Saccharibacillus brassicae: one gene and its partner. Each later gene encodes a partner of the first gene's protein in a complex. Links are inferred from orthologs where the notes say so. Each region holds a gene or a part of one and is shown in the gene's direction. Other genes may lie near its edges.

What was found.
Region 2: the proteins of lplA (region 1) and gcvH are in contact, whole or in part, in a crystal structure (PDB 3A7A), measured with the Escherichia coli proteins. The link is inferred for Saccharibacillus brassicae from one-to-one orthologs.

What each region holds. Positions count from the first base shown.
Region 1 is NZ_CP041217.1:4,146,956-4,158,115, reverse strand. What follows is about bases 701-3,613. They hold lplA (lipoate--protein ligase), read left to right. Parts: upstream 701-1,611; coding sequence 1,612-2,616; downstream 2,617-3,613. Other genes in these bases: FFV09_RS17240 (Cof-type HAD-IIB family hydrolase), read left to right, coding at 2,683-3,483; FFV09_RS17250 (hypothetical protein), read right to left, coding at 1,200-1,388; FFV09_RS17255 (hypothetical protein), read right to left, coding at 904-1,128. Also shown: FFV09_RS17260 (ABC transporter substrate-binding protein), read right to left, coding at 1-317; FFV09_RS17235 (hypothetical protein), read right to left, coding at 3,641-3,946; FFV09_RS17230 (MBL fold metallo-hydrolase), read right to left, coding at 4,034-4,816; FFV09_RS17225 (hypothetical protein), read left to right, coding at 4,969-5,175; FFV09_RS17220 (sulfate ABC transporter substrate-binding protein), read right to left, coding at 6,207-7,514; FFV09_RS17215 (ABC transporter ATP-binding protein), read right to left, coding at 7,593-8,660; FFV09_RS17210 (sulfate ABC transporter permease subunit), read right to left, coding at 8,662-9,459; sulfate ABC transporter permease subunit CysT, read right to left, coding at 9,462-10,295; FFV09_RS17200 (secondary thiamine-phosphate synthase enzyme YjbQ), read left to right, coding at 10,532-10,933; FFV09_RS17195 (Rpn family recombination-promoting nuclease/putative transposase), read left to right, coding at 10,995-11,160. UniProt on the Escherichia coli protein: Catalyzes both the ATP-dependent activation of exogenously supplied lipoate to lipoyl-AMP and the transfer of the activated lipoyl onto the lipoyl domains of lipoate-dependent enzymes.
Region 2 is NZ_CP041217.1:862,614-873,646, reverse strand. The notes cover bases 1-2,786. They hold gcvH (glycine cleavage system protein GcvH), read left to right. Parts: upstream 1-1,090; coding sequence 1,091-1,483; downstream 1,484-2,786. Other genes in these bases: FFV09_RS03475 (SDR family oxidoreductase), read left to right, coding at 2,054-2,786; FFV09_RS03480 (SMI1/KNR4 family protein), read left to right, coding at 1,490-1,912; gcvT (glycine cleavage system aminomethyltransferase GcvT), read right to left, coding at 1-449. Outside these bases: more of FFV09_RS03475, read left to right, coding at 2,787-2,896; FFV09_RS03470 (GNAT family N-acetyltransferase), read left to right, coding at 3,087-3,677; pulA (type I pullulanase), read left to right, coding at 3,899-7,771; FFV09_RS03460 (Gfo/Idh/MocA family protein), read right to left, coding at 8,590-9,684; FFV09_RS03455 (helix-turn-helix domain-containing protein), read right to left, coding at 9,668-10,684; FFV09_RS03450 (Gfo/Idh/MocA family protein), read right to left, coding at 10,685-11,033. UniProt on the Escherichia coli protein: The glycine cleavage system catalyzes the degradation of glycine. The H protein shuttles the methylamine group of glycine from the P protein to the T protein.

The sequences.
Region 1 (11,160 bases):
TCCGTCTCGGACGGCGCCAGCGAGACGATCCGCTTCGGCGCGGACTCGAACGTCACTTCCGTACCGGTCGCGTCTGTAAGCGTGAGCGGATAAGAGGTCTGCCGCGCAGCGTCTGCCGCCTGCGACGAATCGGCCGGCGCCGCGGCCTGTCCGGCGGCCTGACTCTCGTTCGGCGCAGGCTGCGGCGCTTCCGCCGTCCGGCTGCCGCACGCGGCAAGGCCCACAGCCAGCAGCAGCGCGGAGACGCCGGTCAGCAGAAATTTTCGGCCGCGGATTAAGACTGCGCCGGTCTGTTTGTCGTTGTTCTCGTGTGTCATGGTGGTTCCCCCTTGAATGTCTGTTCGGCGTGTGTCTGCATGTACCCAAACAAAAAGCCCGATCCGGCCGGTTGGCGGAAAGGGCTTCAGGGACGCACGCCAAAAGACCCCGGAGCGCGGGCCTCAAAAAACGGCGGGCGGGGGATCGGAGTCTTGGGCGTACGTGCAAGGAGCGTCTTTCCTCGAAGACGGGACCCGCAATCGGGTCTGCCGGGCAGGTCTCCTGACTCACGGGGGGCCATGCGGAATCCGCCTTCTCGCGTATGATCGCAATGGCGTCGTGGATTCCTCCCGTGTTACAGTGGCGGGACCGTGCCGGACTTGCACCGGCTTCCCTTTTAACCTGCGGGCTTCGCCTGACCGGAAACGTTCCGTCAGACAGCCCTCGCAGGACCTCGGCAGCTGTACTGTTGCAGTTATCGCCTTTCGATTATAGGGGATAGGCAGGCTTTATGACAACCGCAGCGACGAATAAAAACGACAAATAAAGCCCCGGCTTCTCTCCCTGAGGAGCGAGGCCGGAGCCGTTTGGGCTGTTGGATGAGTCGAATTGTCGGGCCTTTTTCGGACTGCCCGCTTATGGGGTTCAGACTTTGGGATCCGCGCCGCGGTCGCCGGTATGGCTGGCCGTGCGGTTCTCCTGGTCTTTGAGACGATTCTGCTGGTCGAGGACCTGGCCTTTGGTCGCTTCGATGTCCGAAGGAACGTTTCTGCCGCTGCCTTCCACTTGGTTCTCCACAAACTTTTTCAACTCGCCGCCCTGATCGTTCGCTTTTTTCTGTTCGAGAAGTTCTTTGGCTTTGTCGTCCATGTCGGTCAACCTCCTGGCTGCATTTCAGTAGTTGGGTTCTGTTCGTTGTCGCTCGCGTTTGCGGTCGCTGCTTACCTGCGCATATTTTGCTGGTCTTTGAGTCTGTTCTGTTGATCCGTGCGCTGGTCTTTGGTCGCCTCTACCCGGCTCGGTACCGCGGACTCCGCCGTTTCGACCTGATTCTCGACAAAATGCTTCAATTCGCCGCTGTGATCATGATCTTTTTTGTGATCCAGCAGGCTTTTGGCTTTGTCATCCATCCTGTTCAACCTCCTTCATCCGCCGGCCGCTTGCGCGTCCGCCGCTGTTTGGCGTTGGGTCGGGATACGTATGTATTACCCGCCATCTGCCGCATCAAACGAAAAAAGTCTTTTTTCCCCGCCTTCAATCGGTCGCAAAGACTGGTCTTGGACGATTTGTTTGGTTTACAATAAGAGAGGTTAAAATGAGAGGCGAAATCGACTCGAAACGGGAGGCCATACCATGCTTTTTATCGACAATCAGGGCATTCACGATCCGCGAATCAACCTGGCGATCGAAGAATTCGTGCTGCGTCATCTGCCGATGGACGGCGACAGCTATCTGCTGTTCTACATCAACGAACCGTCGATCATTATCGGCAAGCACCAAAATACGGTTGAAGAGATCAACGCCGAGTACGTCAAAGCGAACGATCTGCACGTCGTGCGCCGTTTGTCCGGCGGCGGCGCGGTCTACCATGACCTCGGCAACCTGAATTTCAGCTTCCTGACCCAGGACGACGGCCAATCGTTCCACAATTTCCGCAAATTTACCGAACCGATGGTCGAAGCGCTGCACGATATGGGCGTCGAAGCCCAACTGTCCGGCCGCAACGATCTTCAGGTCGGCGAACAGAAAATTTCCGGCAACGCCCAATTTTCGACGCGCGGACGCATGTTCAGCCACGGCACGCTCATGTTCGACTCCGAACTGGACAACGTGCATTCGGCGCTGAAAGCGAATCCCGAAAAGTTCAAATCGAAAAGCACCAAATCGGTCCGCAGCCGCGTCGCCAACATCTCGGAGTTCATGAACGAGAAGCTGACGATGCAGCAGTTCCGCGACAGCATTTTGCGCCATATTTTCAACGTGGAGCCGAATGAAGTACCGGAGTACAAACTGACCGAAGAAGACTGGAAAAAGATCCATGAGATTTCCGAGGAACGCTACCGGAACTGGGATTGGAACTACGGCCAGTCGCCGGCCTACAACGTCAAGCACGCGAAGAAATTCCCGGTCGGCATCATCGACCTGCGCATGGACGTCAACAACGGCCATATCGAAGACATTACGATCTTCGGCGACTTTTTCGGCGTGGGCGACGCGTCCGAAGTGGCAGCCCTGCTGCGCGGCAAACGGTACGAAGAATCGGACGTTCGCGCAGCGCTCGAAGGCGTGGACCTGAAGCATTACTTCGGCAGCATCGAGATGGACGACTTCGTTGGGCTCGTCTTTTTGCAGGACTGAACGGGCACGGAATCCGGACTGAAGCATAGACAAAACAGATAAACAGAAAGAGACGGGAGAGAAACCATGACTTACAAATTGATTGCGATCGATATCGACGACACCCTGATCAACGACGACAAACAGGTAACCCCTGCCACGCAGGCTTCGCTGGAAGAAGCGGTAGCCGCCGGCGTGGTCGTCACGCTCGCGACAGGCCGCGCTTACGCGTCCGCCAAGCAGCTCGCCGCCCAGACGGGGCTCAACGTGCCGATCATTACGTATCAGGGCGCGCTGGTCAAAAACCTGATCGACGGCAAAGTGCTGCTGGAACGCCATGTGCCGGTCGAAGCGGCGCTCAAGCTCGGCAAATACTGCCTGGATCACAATCTGCACCTGCAAACGTACATCGACGACAAACTGTACGCGCGCGAAGAAAACGAGAAGCTGATCGCTTATTCGCAGCTGAACAATACGCGCTTCTACCTGGAGCCGGATTTTGAAAAACTGTTCTCGCAGCCGACGCCGAAAATGCTCATCATCGACGATCCCGACTTCCTCGACGAGCTGGCTCCCAAGCTGCACGAACTGCTCGGCGACCAGGTGCATATTACCAAGTCCAAGCCGCATTTCCTGGAAATTATGCACCATGAAGGCACCAAAGGCCACGCGCTCGCTTTCCTCGCCGACTACTTCGGCTGCTCGCTGGAAGAAACGATCGCGATCGGCGATTCCTGGAACGACCACGAGATGCTCGAAGCCGCCGGCCTCGGCGTCGCGATGGGCAACGCGATCGAACCGCTCAAAGCGATCGCCGATTTTATCTCGCTCGGCAACAACGAAGACGGCGTCAAAGTCGTGATCGACAAGTTCGTGTTCGGCAGATAACGGGCGGCTTCCCCTTGCAGGATGGATCAGAACCTATAGGCGTATATAAAAAAGCCCGGGAGCTTCCGCTTCCGGGCTGTTTGTTCGTCTTTTTTTGCGAAAACCGGCTCATGAACGACAACGAAGCCGTTCTTTGCACACGCGGCAGACGTATGGCCTACTCTTCCGTATGCTCCGCTTTTTCCTCGCTATTCAACTTGTCCAGGCCCGGTTCGTCGATCGCGCTCGGCGACTGCGTTCCGGCATGATCTTCCTGAATATCCGCGGCCGCCTGCGCCATGCGGGGATCGACTTCTCCCGGCACGTTGCCGACATGGGCGTCCGGACGTTTTTCGCCCGGCGTCTCGGCTTCGATCGTGCGTTCTTCCATCGATCCGTCGTCTCGCAGGTTGGTCGTCTCGTCTGCGGTCGGATCGGGCGATTCGTGGTTTCTTTGTCCTTTTTCTTCATTCGGTTCCAACATGATAAAATCCCTCCATAATTTGAATTTTTCGCTTGGCTATTCGCTGCCCGGCCTGGCGCCGACCGGCTTCCCGTCTTCCGCCGGCCGCTACCGCTTCAGTTCCGCGATCGTTCCCGTGCTGGCCGCCGAGACGTTCGGAGGCAGCTCCGGCAGCCGGTTCAAATCGACGTCGTGCGACATATGCGTATACAGCGTCCGAGCCGGGCGAACTTCGCGGATCAGCTCGGCCGCTTCGCGCATATCGTACACGGAACGGGTCGAATAGTCGGCGTCTTCCTGCACGAAACTCGTTCCCAGTACCAGCAGATCGGCGCTGCGCATCGGTTCGATCTCCTCGCGGGACAGTCCGATCGAGTCGGGGCAGTAGACCCAGGCGAAGCTGTCTTTTTCAAGACGGTATGCATACGAATACCCGTTCTTGCCGTGATTGACCCGCCAACCGAAAATGTTCCACCCTCCGAGCGTCAATCCGTCCCCGATCTCCCGCAGGTCCAAATTCCGGTCCAGCCACGGGTAACGGTCCCGAATGGCCTCCAGCACTTCGCCCGGCGCATACAAAATTCCCCGCGTTTCCGTCCATCGGCATTGGTCGGCCCATTCCCACAGTCCGCCGATATGATCGAAATGCGGATGCGTGACCAGAACGGTCTCCACCGTACGGATACCCCGCGCTTCCATCTGCACCCGCCAATCCGGCCCGCAGTCGATCAAGAACCGGCTGCCGCCGCTTTCCTCCACCGCGACCATCGACCGCAGCCGGCGATTGACGCCTGTCGTTCTCGCTTCTTCGCAGACGCCGCAGTCGCAGTACACGCGCGGCACGCCCATCGCGTCGCCTGTCCCCCAAAATACCAACCGATCTTCCGCCATTGCGCTCACCTTCCTTGTCTGTCCCGGCTTCGCGCCGCTTCTCCCTTGGATTATACCCCGATTTTCCGGCTTCAAAAACAATCCGCAGCAGACGCCCAAGTTTCATTCCGGTATAATGGGAAGTATCCATTTTCGCTATATAAGGAGACTCCATGAAAAAATTCGTCACGTCCAAAGCCGTCTGGATACCGTTCGTGCTTGTTCTGGTCCTCGGCCTTGTGCAAAATTACAACTCCGGCGCAAGCCCGGTATCCGTCCTCACCTCTTCCCTCGTCGCCGCCGTCATCGCGGGCGTCGTGATCGGCGGCGTCATCTACCTGATGTTCGAACTCAGCGGCATGCGCCGGGGCAGGAAATAAAAAGCGAACGGTTACGCGCCGACGGGCATCCATGCCCGGCCTGCCGCCTGCTTGTTTCCCTCACTCGTCGCATGCCGGCTTGCCAAGAGCAGCCGCACGTACGCAAAAGCGCCAGACCCGGGATCTTTCCCGAGCCTGGCGCTTTTTGGCATGCATACGAATTTGGGGTCTGTTCGTGGTATCGCCTTTTGCTGAAAAGAAACGCCGCCCAAGACAGACGCTGCCCACGATTCCCAACGTAAACGGTATGCCCGCACGTAAGGGAGCCGCCAACCGGACCCGCGTCGGACCTGCGTCACCCCCTGCGTCGCTCCTGCTTCTGCTTGCCTAACGAATCCTGAGCACGCTATTCCGGCCTTTTCAGCCTTTTCCAAAATCCAACGAATCGTCATATCGCTAATCGCGCTCCATCGTCACTTTTGCCTCCAAATGAGCCGAATAACGCTATAAGGATTCGTTACAATCCGAAAAAGGCCATAAACGCATAATTAGCGATACAAGGATTCGTTACAATCCACGCCGCCCTTGAACTTGCCCTTGGCGCCGCGGCACGCCAGCCCTCCCTTGAACTCGGGCTCTTGAACTTGCCCTTGGCGCTGCGGCACGCCAGCCCTCCCTTGAACTCGGGCTCTTGAACTTGCCCTTGGCGCTGCGGCACGCCAGCCCTCCCTTGAACTCGGGCTCTTGAACTTGCCCTTGGCGCTGCGGCACGCCAGCCCTCCCTTGAACTCGGGCTCTTGAACTTGCCCTTGGCGCTGCGGCACGCCAGCCCTCCCTTGAACTCGGGCTCTTGAACTTGCCCTTGGCGCTGCGGCACGCCAGCCCTCCCTTGAACTCGGGCTCTTGAACTTGCCCTTGGCGCCGCGGCACGCCAGCCCTCCCTTGAACTCGGGCTCTTGAACTTGCCCTTCCGCCCTCCCCGAAACGGGTGAGCTGATTTCGAATTGGAGCGACTTTCGGCTTTCCTCCTCTTCCTCTAATTCCTTATTCCAATCAAAGAGGAGGAAAACGACCCGGAGCGACAATCGAAATCAGCGAACCCCCGCCAATACCTCATACCACACCCCCCGCTTCGAATACAGCTTCTCCCTCACTTCGCTCCACCCGCCGAGATAGCCAATATCGAACAGTCCCGGCGGCTCCGGGTAATCCGCTTTGAACTCCGCATAGACGGAAGATTCCGTCGGCCGGAATCCGTTCTCGGCGAACACGCGCTGCGCCTGAGGCGACCAGAGGAAGTCGAGGAACGCTTCGGCGGCGTCGCGCGTACCGTGCTTGTCGACGTTCTCGTCGACGACGGCGGCGGGGTTCTCGATCAGGATCGTATCGTCCGGCACGACCACTTCGTAGGTCGCGCCCTGCTTGATGCGGGCGACCAGCTCGTTCTCGTAGGTCACGAGCGCGTCGCCGACGCCGTATTCGAACGCCGCCATCGAAGCGCGGCCGCTTTTGTCGAGCGATTCGATATTCGCGTGGACCGACTGCAGGAACGCTTTGGCAAAAGCCGGATCTTTCCGGCCCGTCTCGCGCTCCGACTCTTTGAGGCCCGCGCCGTAGATCGCGTTGATGTCCCACTGGGCGCCGCCCGACGTCTTCGGATTCGGGTACAGCACTTTGACGCCGGGCTTCGCCAGATCGGCGAAGCTGCGAATGCCGAGCGGATTCCCTTCCCGCGTGCCGATGACGGCGACGGAACGGGTAATCATGCCTTTTGCCGGCTTGTCCTTCCAATTCTCGTTCACGAGCCCGGCTTTCGTCAGCTTGTCGATATCGCCTTCGAGCGACAGCAGCGTGACGTCCGCTTCGAACCCGCCGACAATCGCGCGCGCCTGTGTGCCGGACGCTTCGTACGATTCCTCGAACGTCACCGTCTGCCCCGTTTCCGCTTTCCATTTTTGCTGAAAAAGAGGGATGATGTCCTGCACGGAATCTTTGACGACGCTGTAGGCGCCGATCACGAGCGTCACGTCGCCCTGCGGCGCCCCGCCGTCCCCGGCTTCGGCCGAAGGGCCCTGCGCTCCGCAGCCGGCCAGCAGGCCGCCCAGCAGGGCAAGCGACGCCGCAAGCGCCGGCAGCCGCTTGTACAAACCGCCCAGGCGGCGCTTGTCGCCGGCCGGGCGGCTAACGTTCGCTTCCGCCGTACCTGCGCTGCTCTGTACCGCCGCTGCCGTACTTCGTCCGCGCGGATCCGCCGCTGCGCCGGCTTCGCTCGCCGCCGACGCCTCGCCGCCGCTCTGTACCGCCGCTGCGCCGAATCCGCTCACCGCCGCCGTACCTCCGGCCGCAAGTTTTTCACGCAGGATGTTCCTGCCCTGTCCACGTCCAAGTTCGCGTTTCATCCGCTTCACACCCTTGTCTAAGATGCGGCTTCGGCCCCGATCTCCGCTTGCGCCGCCCGTTATGGTCTTCCGGACCCGTCAGATCATCATCGACATCGGGTCGGCTTTGTACCGGTTCTCGGCGATCCAGCTGCGCTGCTCGTTGTACAGGTAGGCGCGGTGCACCATGACGCGCACGGGATCGCCGATTTGCAGCGGTTCTTTCTCCAGCGAACGGTACGTGATCAGGCGCTGCTCGCCGACCTGCACCTCGACCAGCCACTGGCTGCCGCGGAAATGCAAATGGCGCACGACGCCTTCTTCCGTCGCCGACAGCAGCGCAAATTCGCTCGGACGGCCGACTTCGACGTATTCGGGACGGATCAGCGCGCGCGTGCCGCTCGTCTGGGCGGCCAGATCGAATCCGTGCAGCCTGACCGCATGCTCGATCTGCGTCGATTCGCCGATAAACGAAGCGACGAACGGCGTGGCCGGCTCTTTGTAGATGTCCCACGGCGTGCCTTTTTGCTCGACCTGCCCCTGGCTGATGACCATGATCTCGTCCGCGACTTCGATCGCTTCGTCCTGGTCGTGCGTGACGAAAATCGACGTGATGCCGACGCGCTCGATCAGCTCGCGCAGCCACGAACGCAGCTCCTGCCGGATCTTGGCGTCGATCGCCGCGAACGGCTCGTCGAGCAGCAGCAGTTGGGGCTCCGGCGCAAGCGCGCGTGCAAAAGCGACCCGCTGGCGCTGTCCGCCCGACAGCTGCTGCGGATACCGCTGCTCGAAGCCTTTGAGTCCGGTCAGCTCGACCAATTCCGCGACCCGCTCGCGGATTTGCGTTTTGGACGCTTTTTGCACTTTGAGGCCGTACGCGATATTTTCCTGCACCGTCATATGCTTGAACAGCGCGTAGTTCTGGAACACGAAGCCGATTCCGCGCTCCTGCGGCGGCAGGGCGTTGACCCGTTTGCCGTGGAACAGAATCTCGCCGGCATCGGGGCTTTCCAATCCCGCCAGCATGCGCAGGATAGACGTTTTGCCGCCGCCGCTCGGACCGAGCAGCCCGATCAAATGTCCTTTTTGAATATCGAACGAGACGTCTTTTACCGCGTGAAAACTGCCAAAATGCTTGTCCAGTCCGCGAACCTCCACATGCTGCATCCTAATGCACTTCCCTTCTTTTCTTCGTCCATTCCATAAGCAGCAGCAGACCCGCCGAGAACGCCGCCAAGATCAGCGCCACCCCGCCGGCCGCCGCGATATTGAAGTTTTCCACGTCCTGGTACACGAGCGTCGTCGCCGTCTGCGTCCGGTTGATGATATTGCCCGAGACGACGAGCACCGCGCCGAATTCGCCCATCGAACGCGCGACCGTCAGCACCGCGCCGTAGGCGACGCCCCAGCGGATCGACGGCCAGGTCACGCGGCGGAACGTCGTCCAGCCGTAGGCGCCGAGCGTGGCCGAAGCCTGCTCCTGGTCGTCGCCGATTTCTTCGAGCACCGGCATAATTTCGCGCACCATGAGCGGAAACGTCACGAACAGCGTCGCAATGACCATGCCCGGGAAGGCATAGACGATATTGACCCCGATGTTGGCAAAAAAAGCGCCGATCGACGTATCCGGTCCGACCAGCAGCACGATCATCAGGCCGCCGATCACGGGAGATACCGCATAAGGCAGATCGACGATGCTGTTCATGATGCCGCGCAGCCGCCGGCCGAGCCATTTGCCCCGCACGAGATAGAGCGCGGTCATGATGCCGAAGAGGCCGTTGAGCACCGTCACGCAGAGCACGACGAGACCGGTCATCATGAGCGCGTGCAGCGCTTCGGGCCGGCTGATCGATTCGACGAAGCCTGTCCAGCCGTTCGAGAACGCGCTTTGCACCATTTTGGCCAGCGGTGCGACCAACAGGACGGCGAACACGAGATAAGTCAGCAGGATCCACAATTTTCTCATCGTCACGCTCTCCCTCCCCGACGCTGCACCCTGTTAATGAACCAAAGGATGAGCAGCGACAGCGTCAGCAGCAGCACCGATACGGCGGCCGCGCCGAGATTGTTGTCGCTCTCCACTTCCCCGTAGATGAACACGGAAGCGGTGAGCGTCTTGGCCGGAATATTGCCCGCAACGAGCACGACGGCTCCGAACTCGGCTAAGGCGCGCGAGAAGGCCAGCATGGCGCCTCCCACGATGCCCGGCGCGATCTGCGGCAGGATGACCCGGAAAAAGGTCGCCGCGCGCGACGCTCCGAGCGTATACGAAGCTTCTTCGGCCGAAGCGTCCATCTCTTCGAGCAGCGGCTGAATCGCGCGGATCACGAACGGAAACGTCACGAACACCATCGCGATTACGATTGCCGGCTGGTGAAATACGATCGTAAAGCCAAGCTTCTCCGCGATGCCGCCGACCCAACTGTTCGGACCGAGCAGCAGCAGGATCATCAGTCCGCCGACCGCGGTCGGCAGCGCGAACGGCAGGTCCACGAGACTGTTCAGGATCGCCCGTCCGTGGAACCGGTAGCGGACGAGCACCCAGGCGATCATCGTGCCCAACAGCACGTTGATGATCGTCGCGATCAGCGCGAGTCCCAGCGTGAGCAGCACCGCTTTCCAGGCGATTGGATCGGCGATGCTTTCCCAGAACGGCGCCCAGCCGTCGGTGAACGCATAGACGTAGACGCCCGCGATCGGAAGCACGATCAATACGACGAAATACAGCAGGACCGTCGTGCGAAAACCGTAGGTCCAGCCTTTGTGACGCAGCCATGACGTTTGCACCGGATATTCCTCCATTTTGAAGCGGCCGGCGCCTTGAGGATCTCGTACGCCGGAAAAGCTTCATCGCATTATTCCCATTAGTCTACTCGGTTTAACTTACTGCATAATGTAACAGGGTTAACGACCAGCGTCAATCACCTTTTTACCAAAAGGAAATAAACGCCAGGGCAAACAGGCAAACGATTGCCGGGTATATAAAGGGTAGACGAAGCGCGTCGGCGCAAATCCGCTTATCCAAGGAGGTTATGCTTATGCTGCATACATTTGAACTGTCCACGTCCCGCCGGGACGAGATCGTCGATATTACGCCGCGGGTCAAAGAACTGGTGCGCCAAAGCGGCGTGACGAACGGGATCGCCATGGTCTACTGCCCGCACACGACCGCCGGCATCGCTATTAACGAAAACGCCGATCCCGACGTGAAGCGCGACATCCTGATGATCCTCGACGAAGTGTATCCGTGGGAACATCCCAAATACCGCCACGCCGAAGGCAATACCGCCGCGCATCTCAAAGCGATTACGTGCGGTTCGTCGCAGACGATCATCGTGGAAAAAGGCAGGCTGCTGCTCGGCACGTGGCAGGGCATCTATTTCTGCGAATTCGACGGTCCCCGCTCGCGAACGTTCAAAGTGAAAATTATGGAAGGTTAGCCTCAAACTCTCCATATCCCTGCCCCGCCCTTTCTTTTATAATAAAAAGAAAACGGAGCTGATGCCTTTGGAACTGCTCGATCCGCGCAACGATTTTTTGTTCAAACGTATTTTCGGAAGCGAAGAGAACCGGGATGTGCTGCTTGCTTTTCTCAATCGAACGTTTACCGAATCCGGACAGCCTCCGCTGCGCGAAATCCTGCTGCTCAATCCGTATACCGACAAAG
Region 2 (11,033 bases), 3.3 Mb from region 1 along the record:
TGCAGCGCGATCAGCGCGGTGCCTTCCGAAGCGTCGCGGAATTCGACCGATTCGGGCAGATGCGACTGGATCCACTGCGCGTCTTTGTCGATATTACCGGCATTGACGACGAGCATATACTGTTCTGCGCCGATCCGGTAGACGAGCAGATCGTCCACGACGCCTCCGTTTTCGTAACACATGAACGTATAGACCGCTTGCCCGTCTGCCAGCGATCGAATATCGCCGGTCGTAAGGACCGATAGGAAGTCTTCGACGCCTTCGCCGCTGAGCATGAATTCGCCCATATGCGAGACGTCGAACAATCCCGCACGTTCTCGCACGGCTTCGTGTTCTTTTTGAATGCCGAAGAACTGAACGGGCAGGTCCCAGCCGCCGAAATCGATGCAGCGGGGTTCGCCGGTCTCCGCATACAGCGGGTAGAGCGGGGTACGCTTGAGAGAAGTCATCGTGTAAGAGTCTCCTTCGGAAATCGGATTTGGTGTTGGATGGCGCGAAAAAGGACAGGTCCCCAAAGACCGGCTCTTTAGGTCGCCGAAGCGAAAAAAGGGCCTGATCGAAAGGGCTCTGTCCTTGATACCTGAGAGTTACCCCGCCGCCGAATTCCGATCAAGTGCGATCGGGACATGCAGCAGGTTTCCCCTTGGGTGATCCGCCTGCGGTCCGGGTTCGAAAATTCCGGCTGCGCGGATGCTCTCCAGAGTGGCGTCCGGCACAGGTCCTTTTGCCTGAGAGATTCACCGCTTGACGCGAGGTCCATAGACCTTGCTCCAATGTTCGGTTTACTCCTTCGGCGGCACCCGCAAAGCCATTCTCGCTTCCGGTGCTCTCTCCCTATGCTTTCACTCGCCTATGCGTCAATCGTCGAACGTTCGTGTTTTGCCAAATGCGGATCAAATGCTTTATCCTAATTATTAAGGGATGCGGCACCCCGTTGTCAACAAAACTTTACGTAGTCCAAAAAATATTGTGAGGAACATTGACACGTCAAATAGGCTGCCGTAAGCTAAAAGCATTGAAAATTCCCGAACAACGCAAAGAGCACATCAGCCGAATGTTCGGCAATACACCGAAATGGAGCGAACTTACAATGAGCGAAGTCAAAGCGGGTTTGTACTATACCAAAGATCACGAATGGGTGGAAAAGCTGGAAAACGGCAATCTGCGTCTGGGCATTACCGATTTTGCGCAGCATCAACTGGGCGATATCGTGTTCGTCGAACTGCCGGAAGCCGGCGCGGCGGTTGAAGCGGAAGGCAGTATCGGTTCGATCGAATCGGTCAAAACGGTCTCCGACCTGTTCTGTCCGGTCGGCGGCACGATCGCGGCGGTCAACGGCGCGCTTGAGACCGAACCGGAACTCGTCAACGGCGCACCGTACGGCGAAGGCTGGATGATCGAAATCGAGCCGGACGGCGCGGCGGAAGGGCTGCTTGCCGGTCTGCTGACGCCCGAGCAGTACGAAGCCGAGCAGGCCGACTGATTCGGGATGACAACCCCGATAAGGCTGGAAGAAAGCGAAGCGCCGATCTCGGCCGCCGATCTGGACGCGCTGGAGCGGCGGTTCGGCTTTGCGTTCCCGCTTTCTTTTAGGACGCAATATTTGAAGTTCAACGGAGGCTACCTGCCGGAAGAGCGGATGGAGCGGCAGCGGATGGCTTTCGGCGGGTTCGAACCGATCCGATACAGCACTCTGCCGGCGGAGACGCTGTATCTCGATCTGCTGGAAGCTTTCCCGCAGCTGGAAGGTCTGTTTCCGTTCGCGCACGATCAGGGAGGCAGTTCGTTTCTGATCGCGCTCGGCGAACGTGCCGACTTGGGCCGGATCTATATTTGGCTCATGGACGGCGAAGAACTGCTGCCTGTCGCCGATTCGTTCGACGAGTTCGTCGACCTGCTGTGGGGAGAGTAGCCAAGGTTTGAAGCCTGCGCGGCGGTCGCGGGCTTTTTTGTCGTTTATCCAATTGTCACGGACCGGCGCCCTGGTTTATGATGGACAGTAAGCGAACACCGTTCCGACACAAACTGGAGAAGTGCGAAGGAGGCGAACGGATTGACGGACAAAACGGCGCTCGTAACGGGAGCGAATTCGGGCATGGGCTTGGCGACTTCCGCCGGTCTGGTCCAAAAAGGGTATCGCGTGCTTATGGCATGCCGCAGCCGGGAACGCGGGGAAGAAGCGCTGGCGCGGATTGGGCAGTCCGGAGGACCCGGCTCGGCGGAACTTGTGCTGTGCGATCTGGCCGATCTGGCTTCGATCCGCCGCTTTGCCGACGACGTGCACGGGCGTATTTCGTCGCTCGACGTGCTGATCAACAACGCGGGCGTCGTCAGCCCCAAGCGGCAGGAGACGAAGGACGGCTTCGAGCTTGCGCTCGGCGTCAATCATCTGGGCCATTTTCTGGCGACGAATCTGCTGCTGGACCTGATCAAGCCGGCCGAAGGCCGGATTGTCGTCGTGGCGTCCGGCGCGTACAAGGCGGGGCGTATCCATTTCGAAGATCCGCATCTGCGGGACGGATACAATGTGGTCAAATCGTACGGCCAGTCCAAGCTTGCGAATATCCTGTTCGCGCGCGAGCTGGCGCTGCGCCTGTATGCGGACGGCGTCGCCGTCAACTCGCTGCATCCGGGAGCCGTGCTGACGCAGCTCGGCGTCAACCGCGGAACAGGCTTCGGGCAGGGCGTGTATCGGGCGCTCGGGCGGATGCCTTCGTTCCAGACGCCGGAAGAAGGCGCTTCGACGGCCGTTTATTTGGCGGACAGCCCGGAAGTGGAAGGCATTTCGCGGGAATACTTTTACCGGAGCCGCCCCAATCGTCTGGACCGCAAAGCGGAAGACGACGAGACGGCCGCGCGCCTGTGGGCCTGGAGCGAGCACGAAGTCGGTCTGTGAAAATCGGCCCGCGGCATGGAGGCTAACGTTGATTCTGACGTCGAGCGGTGCAGCGGGTGTCCAGTTACGCACAACGGTTCTTCGGAGCAAACGGGGTGCAGCCAAGCCAAGCCAAGCAAAGTCCAAACGGGGGAAGTCCAAATTTTGACGGCCGATTCCGATCGGCCCATACGACGATGGGGGAAAAGACATGACGACATCCAAAGAAGCGGCATCCGGTCAACCGGCATCCGATCCAACAGCAGCCAAGTTAGCGGCAGTTGACCCGCAATCATCCGGCCCGGTGCCGGCGATCGAACTGGCCGCGTTCGAAGACCTGCCGGCCATCGTGGACATTTACAATTCGACGATAGCGGGACGCATGGTGACGGCCGATCTCGAACCGATCACGGTCGAGAGCCGCCACGCCTGGTTCGAAGAGCACGAGCCGGCCCGGCGCCCGCTCTGGGTCATGCGGCGCGACGGCCGCGTCGCGGCGTGGATCAGCCTGCAATCGTTCTACGGCCGTCCCGCTTATGACGCCACCGCCGAAGTGAGCATTTACGTCGACGAGGCGCTGCGCGGCACCGGAGCCGGCAGCCGCCTGCTGGAGAAAGCGATCGCGGAAAGTCCGGCGCTCGGCGTGAATACGCTGCTCGGCTTCGTGTTCGGACATAATGTGCCGAGCTTGAGACTGCTGCAAAAATACGGGTTCGAATCGTGGGGCAATCTGCCGCGCGTGGCCGTATTGGACGGAGTGGAACGGGATCTCGTCATTTTGGGGCTGCGCCTCAACCCGTAACGGCGGTCCGAAGACCGCGGCAAAAGAACGGAGTGTCGACGACACTCCGTTTTTTCATAGGCGCAGGAGGTTTTTTTTAGGCAAAAAGTGTAGAAAAAGTGCGTCCGTTAGGCGATTTGCGTCCAATATAACTAGGAAGCCGGGCGGCGTGCGCAGCCGCTGCGCCGCATGCCCGCAATATCGCATGGACAAACAAGATTTTGGAGCGAGGGGGAAGGGATATGACCGATATGCTGAACTTTAACGATACGCTGGACTGTCCCGATTTCGAAGCTTATCCCTACGGGGATTTGGGACTGACGTTTTCGCCGCAGTACTGCACGTTCAAGGTGTGGGTGCCCGGCGCGGAACAGGTGCGGATCGCGATTTACGAAGACGCGGGCACGTACGGAGCCGACGGGCGGGTGACCGACCATTCCGGCGGACGCGAACTGACGATGGAAGAAGACGAGTACGGGGTATGGAGCATCGTCGTGCCGGGCGATCTCGAAGGACATTATTACCTCTATCACATTACGTACAAAATCGGCGAACACGAGAACAGCCGGTACGTGGTCGATCCGTACGCCAAAGCTTCGTCGGCCAACGGCCAGCGCGGCGCGATCGTCAACATGAAGCGTACCGATCCCGAGAATTGGGAGAACGATCTTCGCCCGCCGCTTCGGCATGCGGTCGATTCGGTCGTCTACGAGCTGCATGTGCGGGACTTTTCTTCTTCGGAAGACGCGAAGATGAACCATTCCGGCCAGTATCTGGCGTTTGCCGAGAGCGGCATCCGGACCCGTGAAGGCCGCAAGATCGGGATCGACCATCTGGAAGAACTGGGCGTGACGCACGTCCATCTGCTGCCCGTGTACGATTACTGCACGCTCAACGAATGCGACGTGACGCCCGATGCGTACAACTGGGGGTACGATCCGCAAAACTACAACGTGCCGGAAGGTTCGTATTCGTCCGACCCGCACAATCCGGAAGCCCGGATCCGCGAGTTGAAAAAGATGGTACAGGCGCTGCATGCCCGGGGCATCCGCGTCGTCGTGGACGTCGTGTTCAACCATACGTTTTCGGTCGAAGACGGGCCGTTCGATCCGGTGGTGCCGGGCTATTATTACCGGTTCAACAAATACGGGCAGCTCAGCAACGGTTCCGGCGTCGGCAACGAACTGGCGACCGAACGCCCGATGGTGCGCAAATACATTCTCGATTCGCTGCTGTACTGGGCGGAAGAATACCATATCGACGGGTTCCGGTTCGACCTGATGGGCCTGATCGACACGACGACGATGCGCACGGTCGCGTCGGTGCTGCACGAGAAAGTCGATCCGACGATTCTGATCTACGGCGAGCCGTGGACCGCGCTGGATTCGCCGCTGCGCGAGCTGACGCTCAAAGGGTCCCAGCAGGGCGGAGGCTTCGCCGTGTTCAACGACAACTTCCGCAACGCGCTCAAAGGCGACGGCGACGGCTGGGGAACCGGCTTTATCAGCGGCGCGCCCGGCAAGGAAGGCGAGGTTGCGCAGGGACTGCGCGGATCGGTCCACGATTTCGCGGCGGAACCGGCGGAGAGCGTCAATTACGTCACTGCGCATGACAACCTGATTCTGTGGGACAAGCTGGTCAAGTCGCGCGGACAGTGGGAAGCGGCGGGGCTGATCGAATTCGACAACGGCAAGCCGGCGTCGGGCCAGACGGCGGCCGAAGCGGTCGCGGCCTGCGATCCGCACCGTATGCTCGGCGAAGATCCGCTGGAACATGATCTGGTCAAAAGACAGCTGCTCGCCTACGGGCTCGTGCTCACTTCGCAGGGCATTCCGTTTATCAGCGCGGGCGACGAGCTGCTGCGCAGCAAATTCGGCGACCATAACAGCTATCGCAGCCCGGACGCGGTCAACGCGATCCGCTGGAACAACAAAGACCGGTTCTATCCGGTCACGGATTATATCCGGGGACTGATCGAGCTGAGACGCTCGCACCGGGCGTTCCGCCTCAAGACGCGCGGCGATATCGAAAAACATATGGACGTGTTCCGCATGCACGGCGGAGTGGTCGGCTTTACGCTGAACGACCATGCCGGCGGCGACTTGTGGCGGACGATCGCCGTTGTGCACAACGCGACGGAATCGGAGCAGGGCATCGAACTGCCGGCGCGCGGACGGCCGTGGAAGATCGTCGTCGACGGACGCCGGGCCGGCACGCAGGTGCTGGGCGAGACGGGCGATTACATAAGCGTGCCGCCGCTGTCGAGCCTGGTGCTGTACGACGAAGAAGACGATTACGTGCCGGAGCCGGCGCAGCTCGAATGGGAAAACATGCCGGGCGTTGTCCAGCCCGGCGAGAAAGTGTTCCTGCACGCGACCGTGCGGGATCAGCGCGGGCGCCGCATGCCCGAAGTGCCGGTCTCGTACCTGTCTTCCGATCCCGAGAAGATCATCATCCGGCGCGACGGTTCGGCCTGGACGATCGGGCAGGGCCGGGCGCTGATCACCGCGGTCTGCGGCGATATGCAGAGCAGCACGGCGATTCTGATCGAGCGCCGCACGCTGCACCAGCTCGGCATCGCCATGGAAGACGAAGTGCGCCGCCTGTACGTCGGGCGCAGCCTCAAGCTGCGGGCCGAACCGAAAGATCCGTTCGGCAACCCGATGTCCGCTTCGCGCCTGGAATGGCGTTCGAGCGATGTCGGCATCGCGACCGTCAATCAGGCCGGCCGCGTAACGGGCATGCGCCCGGGCCGCGCGGTTATCTCGGTGTCCGGCGACGGCGTGCAGGCGCAGCTGGCGCTGAAAGTGCGCGAATATACGCCGCGCAAGCTCATTCTGGAATACGAGCGCGAAGATCTCGATTACGCGGGCTGGAATCTGTGGATGTGGGGCGCTTCCTTCGGCAGCCGGCGCGTCGATTTCCTCGGCGAGCAGGGCGGCGTGGCGTCGGTGCTGCTGGAAGTGGCACCCGATGCTGCGAGCCTCGGCTTTATCGTCCGGCATGAAGAATGGGAGAAAAAAGACATCGCCGCCGACCGCTACATCGACCTCGGCGTCATTACCGGAGGCTGGGTCCGCATCCGGATTCGCAGCGGCGAATTCCGCGTCTCCGCCGAAGCGCTGAACGAAGCCGATATTCCGGCGGAGCAGGAGAAGTTCGAGCGCTGGCAGCTCGAAGCCGACGAGCGCGCGGAGCAGGCGGCCCGAGCGGCCGAAGCTGCGGAAGCGGCGGCGGATCGCGAATCGGATAGCGAAGTGGGCGGAGACGGAGATGAAGTCGGCGAGGCGACTGGATACGGCGACGCGACCGGAGACCGGGTTGAAGACGCGGGCGGAGATGAAGTCGGCGAGGCGACTGGAGACCGGGTTGAAGACGCGGGCGGAGATGAAGTCGGCGAGGCGACTGGAGACCGGGTTGAAGACGCGGGCGGAGATGGAGTCGGCGAGGCGACTGGAGACCGGGTTGAAGACACGGGCGGAGATGGCGAAGCGGGAACCGGCGATGCAGCCGGGGAGAGCGGAGATTTCGGCCGGGCCAAGGAGGGCGAACAGGCGGACTGGGTTGAAGGCGCTGATCGAACCGAAGCGGCCGAACAGGCGGATTGGGTCGAAGAGGTGGATCAGGCTGAGGATGGTGAACAGTCGGATTGGGTCGAAGAGGCCGATTGGACGGACGAGGCCGAACAGGCAGGTCGGATCGAAGGCGCGGATCGGACCGAACAAGCCGAATCGGCGGATCTGACTGAAGATCCGGCTCGGGCTGACGAGCACGGCTCGACCGGGCCGAATGTCGAAGGCGCGGAAGCGGCCTCGGCAGATCCGCACGTCACGGATGCAGCGGCCGAAGCGGAAGCCCAGTTCGCTCGGGTCTCCGAAGCCGAACTGTCGTCTGTTCAGGCCGACGAAGGCTACAGCGAACCGGCACAGCCGAGCGCGGCCGGCTCCGATCACGCCGACGGCGAAGGCGCGCAGCGCCGGGCTTCGCAGCAGCCGGAGTCCGAACACACTGCCGGTGAAGGGGAACGCCCTGCAGCCGACGAACAGGCCGGCGAAGGCGCGAATGACGGCACCGAAGCGCCAAAAGACGGCCAAGACCGCGGCGCAGGCATCTAAGCGGCGGCCGGAGAGCTGCCCGACAGGCGGCGTTCCAAATATCGAACAACCCGACTCTCCATATGGAGAGTCGGGTTTTTTTGGCGTATTCCGTAACGAAGAAGATCGCACAGGGCTGCGACGTTACGCAAACTTCGGCAGCCCGATCACGTTCCGTGCGAAGACGGCCTGATCGAGCGTGAAGTCTTTGTCTGATCTCCTCAATCTTGATCCGCAGCAGCAATAACTGCGTAAATCCACTTATTTTCGCTCAAAAGCCGCCCGGATCGAAAATAACTGCACAGATCCACTTATTTTGCGGAAAAAAGAGCTTTTCGCTGCCCGAGCGATGAAATAACTGCTCTCTCGCAGTTATTTCTCGCGGCGTAGGCGGCCCGAAGAAAATAACTGCCCTCACGCAGTTATTTCTCACAGTACTAGCGGACGGAAGAAATTAGCTGCTCCCACGCATCTATTTCTCGTGTCTGTTTGGAAAAGAACACGTGCAAGTACAAAATTTGCCTACACCCACTTTAGAATTGGGAAATCCGCCCTTAGATAATCTTCTTTTTACACAATCGTCTAATAATGAAAAAACAAGAAGCAGGCTCTTCCAAAGAGCCTGCTTCTTGTTTGCCTATAAACCGTGCCTGTCGCGCTACTCGCGCCGCCGAGTCCCCGTGCTTGTCGCGTCCCCCGCGCTGCCACGTCCCCGTGCCTGTCGCGCTACCCGCGCCGCCACGTCCCCGTGCCTGTCGCGCCACCCGCGCCGCCGCGTCCCCGTGCCTGTCGCGCCACCCGCGCCGCCGCGTCCCCAGTCCCGCCGCTTCAGCAGGCCTTTACCCTTCCGACTCGTCAAAATACACCGCTTTGCCCGTACGGGCCGATTCGTAGATCGCTTCCAAAATTTCCGAGACGACGCACGCCTGTTCCGGCGTGACCGTCGGCGTCAGGTCGTGCTGGATCGCTTCGATCCAGCGGAACATTTCCACGTCGGCATCGCTTTGCGCGCTGCCTTCGTAGAAGGCTGCGCCGCCGGCGGAGAGGTCGACTTCCTTCGTGTACAGTCGGCCGAATTCTTCGCCGTTGATGCGCAGGCCATTCTTCATGTCCGCGCCGCCTTCGCTGCCGCTCAGGCTGCATTTGGCTTCGTCCACGTCGAGCGAGTTCAGCGCCCAGCTGGATTCCAGCGTGACCGTCGCGCCGTTCTCCATGACGATCATGCCGAACGCCGAATCTTCGACCTTGAATTCGGCCGGGTTCCACGGTCCCCAGGCGTTGGCCGCGTTCTCGCGTTGGGACAGCTCGTGGTACTTCGTGCCGAGCACGACTTTGGGCTTGTAATTGTCCATCATCCACAGCGTCAGGTCGAGCGCGTGGGTGCCGATATCGATCAGCGGGCCGCCGCCCTGCTTCTCTTCGTCGAGGAATACGCCCCAGGTCGGAACCGCGCGGCGGCGGATCGCGTGGGCTTTGGCGTAGTAGATATGGCCGAGCGTGCCGGCTTCGCACGCTTTTTTCAGATGCTGGCTGTCCGGGCGGAACCGGTTATTGTAGCCGATCGTCAGCTTTTTGCCGCTGCGCTCCGCCGCCTGTACCATGCGGCGCGCTTCGGCGGCCGTTTTGGCCATCGGTTTTTCGCACATGACGTGCTTGTCCGCTTCGAGCGCGGCGATCGAGATCGTCGCATGCGATTCGTTCGGCGTCAGGACGTGCACGATATCGATCGAAGCGTCGCGCAGCAGTTCGGCGTAATCGGTATAGACGGCGGCGCCTTCGGCTCCGTATCGGGATGCCGCTTCGGCTGCGCGTTCCGGCACCAGATCGCAGAAAGCGACCAGTTCGACGTTGTTCAATTTGCTCAGGCTCGGCAGATGTTTGCCGTTGGCGATTCCGCCGCAGCCGACGATGCCGATTTTATACGTTTGGCTCATAGATATTCACCTCGTTTGGGGAGTGGTCGATCTGTCCGGGCGGCGTGTCGGCGGGATGCCGGTGCAGCTCGGATTGCTTGGCTTTGCGGTAGACGGACGGGGACGACCCCATTCGTTTGCGAAAAACGGTATGCAGGTAAGCGGCGGTCGAGAAGCCTTCGAGTTCCGCGATCCGCTCGATCGACAAGCTGCCGGTCCGCAGCCGGTCGCAGACGGCCTGAAGACGGATGTCTTCCAGCACGCGGCTGAACGGCCGCTCGCGATCGACGCCGCGGAAAATGCGCTGCAGCTGCCGCGGGCTGAGATCCAGCTTCTCCGCGACGTCTTCCAACCGCAGGCCGGACGTGTAATTCGCTTCCATGTAGCGGACAGCGTAATCGTAACGGTAAGCCGCCATGTCGCGGCTGGGCGCTTCCGTGCCGGTATCGCCGGAATCGTACGCCTGAATCGTTTTGAGCAGAATGCCGATCACCTGCATGCGGATATCGGTATAATAGCCGATCCGTTTGCTCTCGCACGCTTCGTACGCCTGCAGGAAGCACGGCATGGCGCCGTGGCTGTCGGCGGCGGGACGCAGCGGCAGCGCATTGAGCTTCTGCATGCATTCTTCGGCTTCCGCCGCTTCCCACGGATCGACGGAAGGATTGGGCCGGCGCACGATATCGACGTGCAGGCACAGCTCGTCCATCGCCTGGGCGCCGTCGGCTTCCTGATAATGCATGACGCCCGGCCCGGTCAGATACAGCAGCCCTTCCGACAGCGAGTGCGGCTGGTCGCCGAGAATGACCCGGCCCGCTCCGCGCGGAATGAAATGGAACTCGTACGTCGAATGATTATGGAAATTGATGATGCGCCCCGGCTCGAACGACGTCAGATGGAAGCGCAGCACGCGGATTTCGTAATGGCCCCAATGGACCGCAATATCAAGCCGCTCCAGAATGTCCCCTTTGTCGAACATGGCTTCGTAAGGGAACCCGGCGCGCGCGAAACGTACTGTCATCTACAGATCCAGCTCCCTCGGCGACACGACGCGTTTTTCGCGCGCGGAACGGTTGGAAGCTTCCATCAGCGAAGAGAGTTCGACGGCCGCGGCCATGTTTTCCGCAGCGGTCGTACCGGTCTGAATATGCCGCACCCACTGCTCGAAAGCGCTCTCCCGATTCGGCGGCAGAATCTGCTCGGTCCAGTCGGCAAGACTCTCGTCGCGTTTGGAACGAAGCAGCAGCTTGCTGTCTGGCGTGCCGTACAGAAGCGTCCCTTCCGTGCCGTGCACTTCGATCGTGAACGGCGAATGCGCGTTGACGAAGCCCGCTTCGACCGAAGCGATCGCGCCGGAGGCCGTGAACAGC